3 regions of the Lysinibacillus sp. A1 genome follow, and region 1 is predicted to be linked to each of the others. Evidence: riboswitches for the same ligand, from Rfam matches in the RefSeq annotation. Region 1 holds a riboswitch; each other region holds the start of a gene.
The links. A riboswitch is a leader RNA that binds a small molecule or an ion and turns the genes downstream of it on or off. The one in region 1 is predicted to bind S-adenosylmethionine.
Positions count from the first base shown of each region.

Region 2: it holds a riboswitch for S-adenosylmethionine, as region 1 does, so the genes downstream of both, PI85_RS20410 (bifunctional homocysteine S-methyltransferase/methylenetetrahydrofolate reductase) here and metK (methionine adenosyltransferase) in region 1, are expected to answer to the same signal.
Region 3: it holds a riboswitch for S-adenosylmethionine, as region 1 does, so the genes downstream of both, metA (homoserine O-succinyltransferase) here and metK (methionine adenosyltransferase) in region 1, are expected to answer to the same signal.

Region 1 covers NZ_JSZM01000001.1:35,809-40,030, forward strand. The annotation lists gene pckA (phosphoenolpyruvate carboxykinase (ATP)) at 1-1,538, opposite strand, end outside; SAM riboswitch class I at 1,931-2,049, shown strand; gene metK (methionine adenosyltransferase) at 2,333-3,529, shown strand; gene PI85_RS00185 (gamma carbonic anhydrase family protein) at 3,700-4,212, opposite strand.
Region 2 covers NZ_JSZM01000032.1:75,565-79,786, reverse strand. The annotation lists gene PI85_RS20410 (bifunctional homocysteine S-methyltransferase/methylenetetrahydrofolate reductase) at 1-1,675, opposite strand, end outside; SAM riboswitch class I at 1,765-1,864, opposite strand; gene hemG (protoporphyrinogen oxidase) at 1,967-3,361, opposite strand; gene PI85_RS20400 (globin-coupled sensor protein) at 3,552-4,222, opposite strand, start outside.
Region 3 covers NZ_JSZM01000041.1:41,563-45,784, reverse strand. The annotation lists gene PI85_RS22465 (endospore germination permease) at 1-1,379, shown strand, start outside; gene metA (homoserine O-succinyltransferase) at 1,435-2,370, opposite strand; SAM riboswitch class I at 2,470-2,579, opposite strand; gene PI85_RS22455 (nucleotide excision repair endonuclease) at 2,782-3,153, shown strand; gene PI85_RS22450 (hypothetical protein) at 3,201-3,563, opposite strand; gene PI85_RS22445 (TrmB family transcriptional regulator) at 3,609-4,222, opposite strand, start outside.

The DNA.
Region 1 (4,222 bases):
AATTTCTTGAAGTTTTCGTTGAATAAGCCTGCAAGTTCAGCAGCTTTTGCATCGTATGCAGCTTTATCTGCCCATGCTTCACGAGGATTTAACACTTGTGAAGGTACACCTTCAACTGCTGTTGGGATGTGTAAACCAAATACAGCATCTTGTGTCGTTTCAACATTTGTTAATTTACCATCGATAGCTGCGCGTACCATTGTACGTGTATAAGAAAGTTTCATACGGCTACCAGTACCATATTCTCCACCAGTCCAACCAGTGTTCACTAGGAATACTTGTGCGCCATGTTCGTCAATTTTTTGACCTAACATTTCTGCATAAACTGTTGCAGGAAGTGGAAGGAATGGAGAACCGAAGCATGTAGAGAATACTGGTTCTGGCTCTGTTACACCACGTTCAGTTCCAGCAAGTTTTGAAGTGAAACCACTTAAGAAGTGATACATAGCTTGCTCTTTTGTTAATTTACTGATAGGAGGTAATACGCCAAACGCATCAGCTGTTAGGAAGATGATTGTTTTTGGATGACCTGCTACAGAAGGATCAACAATGTTTTCGATGTATTGAATCGGATAAGCTACACGAGTATTTTCTGTTAATGAACCATCATCATAATCACAAATACGAGTTTCTGGATCAACAGCTACGTTTTCTAAAACAGAGCCGAAGCGGATTGCATTGTAGATTTCTGGTTCTTTCTCAGCAGAAAGGTTGATCGTTTTTGCATAGCAACCACCCTCAATATTGAATACACCATTATCAGACCAGCCGTGTTCATCGTCACCGATAAGCTTACGGTCTGGATCAGCGGATAATGTTGTTTTACCAGTACCAGATAGACCGAAGAATAATGCTACATCGCCAGCTTCACCAACGTTTGCTGAACAGTGCATAGAAAGGATACCTTGTTGTGGTAGTAAGTAATTCATAATACCGAAGATAGATTTTTTCATTTCACCAGCATATTCAGTACCACCAATTAAGATAATTTTCTTTTCAAGTGATACAATGATGAATGTTTCAGAAGCAGTACCGTCAACCGCAGGATCTGCTTTAAAGTTAGGAGCTGAGATGACAGTGAAGTCTGCAACATGCGAAGCTAATTCGTCTTTAGTTGGACGGATAAATAATTGATGAGCGAAAAGGTTGTGCCAAGCGTATTCATTAATAACTTGGATGCTTAATTGTGAATCTTTGTCAGCACCAGCAAAGCCTTTGAATACAAATAATTCATCTTGTTCTTTTAAATATTTTATTACTTTTACATACAGGTTATCGAACACTTCAGAGGAAATTGGTTGATTGACCTTACCCCAGTCAATTTGATCTTTTGTGCTTTCTTCTTCTACTGTATATTTATCTTTAGGTGAACGACCAGTGTATTTGCCAGTTTCTGCACGAACTGCGCCATCTACTGTTAACATTGCCTCACCACGAGAAGTAGCTTTTTCTGCTAATTGTGGTACTGAAAGTTGAACGTTAATGTTACCGCCGCTTAATAATTCCTTCAGTTCGTTTGCAATTTCTACTGAATTCATCGATTAAATACCATCCTTTTTTATAGTATTCCCTTGATTTAGAGGGATTTTTTCTTAATTTCAAAAATAGTATAACACAATTGGTTAAATAATCTATACTAATTAAGAAATTATTTTAGAGTTTTTATTACTTTTCAATAAACTGACAAAAAATAATGTTTTTCGAGTAGAAAACATTCAATGCTACAGTAAATTGTCTAAAATTTGAGCCACACATATGTTACCACAAGATGCTAGGTATGTTGTAGGGATTAATTTTCTTCTATTTACATCATCACCCAAGAATGAAAAGTTTTATGATGATTATTTGTTCCTTCCTTTCTATACAGTAATACATAAGAAAATATTTGACAATGTTCGACCTTTTCAGTAACATGAAAATTGAACGGATACTCTTATCCCGAGCTGGTGGAGGGTCAGGCCCTGTGAAACCCGGCAACCTGCATGAACTATTTCACGTCATGCGTTGGTGCCAACCTGATGCAAGGGAAAATCCCTTGAACGATAAGAGTGAAAGGTAGCGAAGTCATTATTCCTTTCCTCATGTATAGTAACGTGAGTAAAGGATTTTTTTATTGTTAAAAATCAATGTAAAGGTAAGTATATGTAGTTCTTTCCTTATTATAATGACGGATCTTTCGAAATCCTCGTGTTAAAAGTAGCAGTTATTTTTTCACGTAAAGTGAAATGACAACAACAGCGGCTTGAGAGTTCAATCCTTAGGAGCGGACTTGACATGGGTAATGAGTACCGTATTCAAATACTATTTGTAAGAGTAATAGGAGGAAAACTAAATGACAAACCGTCGACTGTTTACATCAGAAAGTGTAACAGAAGGACATCCAGATAAAATTTGTGACCAGATTTCGGATGCCATTTTAGATGCTATTTTAGCAGAAGATCCAAATGCACGTGTAGCGTGTGAAACAACTGTAACAACAGGATTAGTATTAGTAGCGGGAGAAATTACTACTTCTACTTATGTAGATATCAAAGGTATTGTACGTGATACGGTAGCGGAAATCGGATATACACGTGGAAAATATGGCTTTGATGCTGAAAACTTAGCGGTACTTGTAGCAATTGGTGAGCAATCTCCAGATATTGCTCAAGGTGTTGACCAAGCTTTAGAAGCACGTGAAGGTTCTATGACAGATGCAGATATTGAAGCGATTGGTGCAGGGGACCAAGGCTTAATGTTTGGCTATGCATGTAATGAAACACCTGAGTTAATGCCATTACCAATTAGCTTAGCTCATAAGTTAGCACGTCGTTTAACGGAAGTTCGTAAATCTGGTGAGCTAGCTTATTTACGTCCAGATGGTAAAACACAAGTAACAATTGAGTATGATGACAATAACGTACCTGTGCGTGTCGATACAATTGTTATTTCAACACAGCATGATGAAGAAGCAACACTTGAACAAATTCAGGCTGATCTAAAACAATTCGTGATTGCTCCTGTTGTGCCAAGCGAATTATTAGATTCAAACACAAAATACTTTATCAATCCAACTGGCCGTTTCGTCATTGGTGGGCCAAAAGGAGATGCTGGTTTAACGGGCCGTAAGATCATTGTTGATACATACGGTGGTTATGCACGACATGGTGGCGGTGCGTTCTCAGGTAAGGATGCCACAAAAGTTGACCGTTCAGCTGCCTATGCGGCACGTTATGTAGCTAAAAATATTGTAGCAGCTGGTTTAGCAGAACGCGCGGAAGTACAACTGGCGTATGCAATAGGCGTTGCACAGCCTGTTTCCATTGCGGTTGATACATTTGGTACAGGAAAAGTGAAGGAAAGCGAAATCGTAGAATGGGTTCGTGAGCTATTTGATTTACGCCCAGCAGGTATTATTAAGATGCTAGATCTTCGTCGTCCAATTTATAAACAAACTGCAGCCTATGGTCACTTCGGTCGTACCGATTTAAATGTACCATGGGAACAAACTGATAAAGCTGACGCATTACGCGTAAAAGCACGTCTGTAAACTATTGTGCTAAAGTGCTGAAGTCGTTAGAAAATTATTCTAATGTATGATGAACAAAAGGGGCTTTTCTGCCCCTTTTGTTTTTTTGCAAAAATGCCTCGCCTGTATCCTTGAACAATGGTCATGGAAAGCGAGGGATTTTTTATAATGAATAAATTCTTTATAAGCTTTTATTTTTGTAGAGATTTATAATACTGACCTTTTTCTACGTATTCACGTACGATACGCTCCATATCCTTTTTATCCTCAGCGTTTAATTCTCGGACAACTTTCGCTGGACGACCTAATGCTAAGCTATTTGGAGGTATGACTTTACCAGGAGGCACGAGACTTCCGGCTCCAATAAATGCACCCTCTCCAATCTCTGCTCCGTCTAAAATAATGGAGCCCATACCGATTAAGGCATTTTTTCGAATGGTACAGCTATGTAAAGTTACTTGGTGTCCTACTGTGACCTCATCTTCAATAATGAGTGGAAACCTAGGACTTTGATGTAAGCAGCAAAGATCTTGGATACTTACCCGTTCACCAATAATGGTTGGTGAAACATCGCCACGAATTACGGTATTAAACCAAATAGTTGTTTCAGCTCCAATTGTTACGTCTCCAGTAACAGTTGCGTAATCGGCAATAAAAACAGATGGATCGATCTTTGGTGTTTTATCTTTAAATGGATAAATCATGAGAATCGCC
Region 2 (4,222 bases), on a different contig from region 1:
GTTCCTTATCTTCACCACATGCTTTCATCCTTGATAAAGCATCTTCAGATAATTTTATGCCTGGCACCTCATGATGTAAAAACTCTGCACTTTTATAACTCGTAACGGGCATAATGCCAATATAAATCGGTGCTTGTAAATGCTTCGTTGCTTCATATATTTCTATAATTTTTTCCTTTGTATAAACAGGCTGTGAAATGAAATAGTCTGCCCCATGCTCCATCTTTTTTTCTAAGCGTGCCACAGCACGATCTAATACACGAACATTTGGGTTAAATGCAGCAGCCACAGAGAAGTTAGCCTTTTTCCGTAATGGTTTCCCTGAGAAAGAAACCCCTTCATTTAATTGTTTAATTAATTGGATCAGCTCCATCGAGGAGACATCATAGACGCTAGTGGCACCAGGAAAATCTCCAACCTTGGTTGGGTCACCTGTAACAGCTAGCACATCATGAATTCCTAAGGCATTTAACCCCATTAAATGTGATTGCAGACCAATTAAATTACGATCTCGACAGGTAATATGTGTAAGGGGGCGTACGCCATTAGAGCTTTTCAATAACGCCCCCATTGCAATATTACTAATACGTGGGGATGCCAATGAATTGTCTGCCATCATAACTACATCGGCACCTGCCTCATATAGTTGCTTGGCCCCTTCAAGAAACCCATCTATTTCTAAGTGTCTAGGTGTATCCAACTCTACAATGACCGAGCGTTCACGCTTTACCTTTTCATGAAGTGGTTCAAATTTAGCTGGCTCAGCATCACGAACAATCTCAATCTTTGCAGGCTTCGCATGCTTTTCACTAACTGGTGATAGCTCTTCTAAATACTTCTTTGCGGCTGCAATATGCTTTGGTGTCGTACCACAACAGCCCCCAATTAAACGAACACCCTGATCACGCAGCTCAACAGCAGCGCGACCAAAATAATCAGCCTCCGACTCATAAACAACACGCCCGTCCTCTAAATCTAATAGCGAAGCATTTGGATAGGCTGACATAAATGCCTTTTCCGGAAGTTCTACTCCCTCAAACGCTTGAATCGTATGATATGGACCAAGACGGCAATTGACACCAACAATATCTGCACCAAGAGTCTCTAATTCATGTAGCGCATTATTTAAAGACATACCATTTTGTAAAACACCAGGCTCATGCATAGATACTTGAGCAATTATCGGTATATTAGTTTTGGCGCGTAGCATGTTTAATGTCGCTGTTAATTCTTCAAAATCATAATAAGTTTCGAGTAAAAGACCATCAGGATTTCCTGCAAGTAACACACTTGCCTGCTCATCAACGGTCGCTAATATGTCATCTAATGTTGCATCGCTTTTACGAATGCCACGAATACCACCAATCGTTCCTAAAACAAATTGACCGCCATCCGCTGCTGCTCGCTTAGCAATAGTAATAGCTGCTTCATTAAATTGTTGAACACTTGATTCTAATCCATAGCGAGCTAATTTAATGGCATTGGCACCGTACGTATTCGTTTGAATAATATCAGCACCCGCTGCGATATATTCTCTATGAATCTTTTCAATTAATTCAGGTCTCTGAACATTCATTTCCTCATGACAATACTCCAATCCATAGCCATACAACACTGTGCCTATTGCACCGTCTGCCGTCAATACATGCGTTTGTAACCTTTCAAGCAATCCCATAAAACTAGCCTCTCTTCCTCTATTTCTGTATAATAAAAAGCCTTCTTTTATATAAAAAGAAGGCTTTAACGACTCATCATTATTGTTCCTTCTCATCTTCGACTCAACGGTCTTCTGGATTTAGCACCTGACAAAAAGTTGGTTGCTGAAGCTTCAATGGGCCAGTCCCTCTGCTTCTCTTGATAAGAATTATTAAGTATGAATTTTTTAAATAATTAAAAGAATCATATCGTTTACAGACGAATGAGTCAAGACTATTTCACATAACAAAGAAATTTTTCGTTTAAAAACTTAGAAATTGGATAGTTCTTCTGCAAGCTCTTCACCAATTTTTTTCCCATTTTGAATGCAAGCACCAATACCTACTCCAAAATAAGAGCAACCCGCAATCGATAAATTTGGATAGTTTTCATTCAGCTCTAATAGTAAGCCTTGCAGCGCTTCCCGGTGAGCTAAGTCATATTTAGGCATTTGATCAATCCACTTTGTGACATTCACAACGGTTGGCTTTTCATCTATTCCTAGGCTTTTCCGAACATCTTCTAAAGCGATGGCTGCCAATTCGTCGTCAGTCATTTTACGTAACTGCTCATACGCCGGATTAATACTCTTATAGAATAGGCGAACAAGTAGTTGATTGTTTTTCGATGTATGCTTCCACTTGCGACTCGTCCAAGTCGCTGCATTACAAGTGACATCAGAATTATGGGATACAATATAGCCTGTTCCATCCGCTGGTAAGTTTGCATCAGACACATCAAAGCCTAGATAAATAGTAATGGCTGATGCTGTAGTAAACTGATCAAAATAATGTGTTAAGGAGTCATCCTGTAATATACTTTGAACCGCTTCATTCGGTAGCGCTAGAACAACATATTCTGCCTCAATGTTTTGACCATTTGCTAATGTAATCGAATATTGGTTCCCCATTTTTTGGACATGATTTGTGGCTACCCCTTTAATGATATCTACCTCTGTTAATGTCTGTTCTAATCGCTCAATTAAAGAGGATAACCCATTTTGAAATGAAATAAATTTTTTATTAGCAGCTTTAACAAATTGCTCACGATTCGCATCAAAACCTTTTATGATACTTCCATAGTCATTTTTATAGTCAATTAAATACGGTAAAGTAGAAGCAATAGAAAGTTGGTGTAAATCACCAGAATAGACACCTGCTAAAACAGGTGCAATTTGATTTTCCACAAGCTCTTCGCCAAGATAATAAGTTAAAAATTCCCCTATCGAGCTTTCTTTTGTAAAACCTGCATTGGGTAAAGTTAAATCTTTTAAAGCTTCTTGTTTGGCCAGATCTGAGATAAGAGTGCTTTCCTCAAGTGATGCCACACTCATAGGTATACCGAAAGTAGAATCCGCTGGAATGGCGTGCAACTCGTTATTTGTATAAATATAGGATACACCTGTTTCGTTGTAAACGAGATGATCTTCAAAGTCTAGCTCCTGCACTAGCTCCATTACACCTTTATGGCGAGCTACGATAGAGTCAGCACCAGTTTCCATAATAAAACCTTGTTCATAGGCTGAATATAGTTTGCCACCTAAATATGTATTTTTTTCTACGAGCACTAGCTGAACATCTAATTTTTTTTCCTTCACTTGGCGTTGTAGATAATGCATTGTGCATAAACCAGTAATGCCGCCACCTAATACAACAACTGTTTTCATAGTAAACCGCCCCTATTTTTAGTTCTGTCTACAGTATAAACTTATTTTCATTGAAAATTACGTTAAACCCTTTACAAATTTAGCAAAAATAGAGCTACCTCAACTATGAGATAGCTCTAGCTCCAAAAATTATGCTTACTAAACACACATTATAATGAGTACTATAGTGTTTAATATGGTTACTAGTGATCTAGCTTTTTAAATTTTGGGCAAAGCTAGCTAATTTTTCTGCTGAGTTCGTTACTTCAGTAAAAGAACTACCCAGCCCACTTAATATACCTGCGATTGCTTGTATTTTCGTCGCCATGCAATCATTTTGATCTTTTGCTTCTGTCATTGCCCCTACTATATTTGTAAATTGACCTTCCGTGTGTAACATATTATCCTCACCAGATGCCACTTCTTCTTGGATATGAATGAGAGATTGCTCTAATTTCCCGGTGCGTTCACTCGTTTTTTGCAACAATAATGCAACAGCGGTGACAGATTCCTTTGTTTGAATGGATAATTTACGTACTTCATCAGCTACTACACTAAATCCCTTCCCTGCTTCTCCGGCACGGGCCGCTTCAATAGCGGCATTTAAGGCCAACAAATTGGTCTGATTGGCAATATTGGTTACGACACTCATAATTGTTTCCATTTCCTTCGACATATCAGATAATTGTTCAATATTTTCTTCTATATCATGAAGAGACTGAATAATATTATGCATATTTAGTGATTGTTTCTTTAAACATTCACGTCCATCCAGTGCTTGGTTTTCAGCGAGAGTAGACACTTCTAGCGATCTCTTTGCCAATTGTTCAATTTCCCCAGACTGCTCACTTAGTCTGCAAAACGAATTATTAGTTTCCTGTG
Region 3 (4,222 bases), on a different contig from region 1:
TATTTGTGACGTTAGGCGACCAAACACCGACACTGAATTTTATTGAAGCAAATGAAAAACTACTCGGGCGCTTTTTTGGAAAAATCACAGTGGTGTGCTTCCTTTCTCTTACCCTATTTGCGGGAGGAGAATTACTGTATTTTATTGGTGCTTTTATGAAAACAGAGGTAATGCCGGAGACGCCTACTATGGCATTTGCCTTGTTGTTTATTATTATAATTATGTATGCTACCTATTTAGGGATAGAAAACTTTGCTCGTTCAGCAGAAATACTTTTCCCTATGTTTGTCTTAATTTTTATTTTCTTTGTTGTCAGTATCACCCCACAAATTAAGTTTGAATATATACAACCGATTATGGAAGCATCCAAAACATCCATCTTATATAGTATCATCCGCTTTATAAGTGTCTTTTCTTTTTCGTTAGTTATGTTATTAATGATTTACCCTGCGAGTGTCAATGTCCAGCAATCCTCAAAAAAAGGATTTTACATAGGCATGCTTCTCGGTGGATTTGTACTAGTAACATTAATTACTCTATCCATTTTAGTATTAGGGCCAGCCAACACGGCTTCGCGAACTTTCCCTAGCTATGCCCTAGCACAAAGAATCTCTATCGGAAATTTTTTACAGCGCATTGAAATAATCATGGCTTTTATGTGGATTGTATCCATTTTTATTCGAACGTTTATGTACTTCTATACAACTGTTGTTGGAATTGCACAAATTATGAAATTGAAGGATCACCGCCCACTAATCCTACCAATGGGTATTATTATGGTCGGACTTTCGCAAATTGTTCACCCAGACATCGTCCATTCCAACATTTATAATGATGAGATTTGGCCAATTTATGCATTTGTTTGCACCATATTATTACCCATACTTCTCCTCATTGTAGCTGTTATTCGTAACCGAAAATCACTAGGTAATTCAACTGAAATGGGTCATGCGGATTCTAATGAGGGGCAAATGACTGATGCGAGTAATGCGGTTTCTAATCAAGTGAATCAGACGAAACCTGATAATACGGATTCCCATCAGGAGAATCAGGCGAAACCTAATAATATGAATTCCAATCAGGATATTCAGACGAAACCCGCTACTATGGATTCCAATCAGGATATTCAGACGAAACCTGCTACTATGAATTCCAATCAGGATATTCAGACTAACGATGCTAATACAGATAGCACTCAAGACAATCAGGATAATCAAGAAAAAACAGATAATCCAGTTTCTACTCAAGACAATCAAGATAAATCTGCTACGTCGAATTCCAGCCAAGTGATTCAGTCTGAAGCTGGCAACGCTACATCCAAACAGGACGATCAGGCGACTCCGGATAAAACGAGTTCTGATAAGAAAAATCTAGAATAACAAAGTCTAATTCCTTCAGCTGCTTAGTGAAGAAATTAGACTTTTTCAGTGTTATTTAAATATGATATTCAATTTCGTCTACAAAGTCCCATTCATATGGTGTCTCTTGGTATACGTAGTAGTTCAACCAGTTGGAGAACAATAAATGCGTATGGGCACGCCATGTATTCATCGGTGCCTTTGCTGGATCATCATTTGGGAAGTAGTTTACTGGAACGTCTATATGGATACCCTTGGCAACATCGCGACTGTATTCATCGGCTAATGTTGTCGCATCATATTCTAAATGTCCAGTAATCATAATGTTTTTATTATCTTTAGATTGCACGATAAACACACCCGCATCCTCTGAATAGGATAATAAGCGTAACTCTTGATGATTGCGAACCTCGTCAATCGAGACAGATGTATAGCGAGAATGAGGGGCAGTAAATAAATCACTAAAGCCTCGTACTAAATCTACTGTTAAATCAGTAATCACATGAGAATAAACCCCGGAGCATTTAGCAGAAAGCTCGACCTTTCCAATCCCATAATGATGATATAGCGCAGCCTGTGCCCCCCAACATATATGTAGCACGGATGTCACATTCTTTTTAGACCAATCCATAATTTCAGCAATTTCCTGCCAATAGTTAACCTCTTCAAACGGCATTTTTTCTACAGGCGCACCCGTAATAATCATACCATCATAGCGTCGATGACGAATTTGGTTAAACGTTGTGTAGAATAATTGCAAATGAGATTTACTGACATTTTTAGATTCATGAGTAGCCGTGTTTAAAAAAGTAATATTCACCTGTAATGGCGTATTTCCTAGTAATCGTAGTAATTGTAGCTCCGTTTTTTCTTTTTCGGGCATCAAATTTAAGATTAATATATTTAATGGACGTATTTGCTGTGTTCTCGCACGGTCCTCTTCCATCACGAAGATTTTTTCCTCACGTAAATGTTCTCCAGCAGGTAAATTTTTCGGAATATTAATTGGCATCTTGCGTTCCCCTCTCTTTTTTTGCTCCTTTTTCGAAAAAATTAAAAAATCCTCCACATTCCATATGAGATAGAATGAGAAGGATTTTTTTCACGTTCACTCTTATCTCTCAAAGGAAAAACCTTTGCTGGAATTAGCACCTTTCTAACATTTGTTAGAGGTTGCTGAAGCGTCATCGGGCCAAATCCCTCTGCTTCTCTTGATAAGATTATTTAATTATCTTGAATTGTAACATGGACTAGTTAGAATATCAATAATTCATAGAATATTTTGTTATTCCTATGCATGTTCTCCCATCATTTGATAAACACTAAGCTTGCTGTATATGGTTATTCTACATGAAATTTTATGGTAAACATGCCGCTATTATGTTACCATATATCTTTAGTAATAGAGAGGAACGTGAATACTTTGATTAATATTGAATTTCCAAAACCAGATGTAGTCATTCGCCAACGCGAACAAGATGTAAAACCAGGTGATGTCCCAATTACACCATACTTTGGTTTCATCGACTTCCACAAGATCACACGTGATAAAGGCGGCATTTTCTTATTTTATAATGAAAAGAATGAGCTATTATTTGTCGGTAAAGCACGTAAAATTCGCCAACGCATTAAAAAACATTTTGAAGACAATGTATCTCCGATGAAAAACTATCGTGACGAGGTCTTCAAAATTGAAGTCTATGAAGTAGAAGATCCTATGGAACGTGAAATTTATGAAACGTATGCGATTAATACGTTCCGCTCCAAATACAATGTAGATAAAGTATTTTATTAATATCAACAAAAACCGAAATCTCTTTTTTTAGGGATTTCGGTTTTTTATTACATCCTAGTCATGCGATCTATCGGCATGCTTTTTCCGTTAATATATAGTTCAATAATTGTCAACTCTGGGCTTTTGTTGATAGCATAGACATACGGTTGAGCTTCTTTCTTTTGCTCGCTTCCTTCCTTGAAATGAATGACTAACCGATCTTCATTTGCTGCCACACTTGCTAGCACATTTCCTTTCGAAAACATGACAAGATAGTACGTCACGTCATCTTCATACAATAACTGAATTCTGTCTTTAGCTATAATATGCTGTTGGATATGGTCAGGAACGATGGTTAGCTCCTGAATCTTAGGTGGAACTGGCAGCGGCGGTGCAGAATCACATCCGCCCATCCATAAGACATAAAACAATACTGGCAACATCCATTTTTTCAAGATGCTCCCCTTCCCTTATAGCTACTCTAAAAAAAATGCTTTACGCTCTTTAGCAATCCAGTCCTCAAGCTCTTTATCATCACGCTTCACTAGTCGATTGATAAGAACATCATGCCAAACATAATCCTCTAATAAATATATATGCACTGGATCATTCGTTATAAAAGCGGTTTCTTGATTCGACGGCGAGTGACCATAAATCATTTCTTGTCCATCAACCGATAAAATAAACCAGTGGGGTGTAGAAGTCTTTCTCGTATAGTGTGTGGCTCTGTGCTGATCGATAGATGCCAGATGTTCCCCGACATATAAGGTAATGCCATGCACCTTCACATGCTGTGATACCCCTTCGATATCCTCGCGTAAGGCATCGTACATATCTTCCCACATCGATAGGATAATTTTTGTCTCTGCTTTTTTTAATAAGTTTTGACAATAATTGATGATTGTCTGCTTCCCTTTTAGCATTAACACTTTAGGTTCCGCTTCCTGTTCTTTCGTTTCTAATTTTTCTAATTGATCACTAATCGACGTAAAATTTGATTGCCAGCGCTGTTGAATTTGCTGCAAAAACATTTCGACAGGAATAGAAGAATACGTCGTTTGATCCGCCGTTTCCTCTTTCAGTACGAATC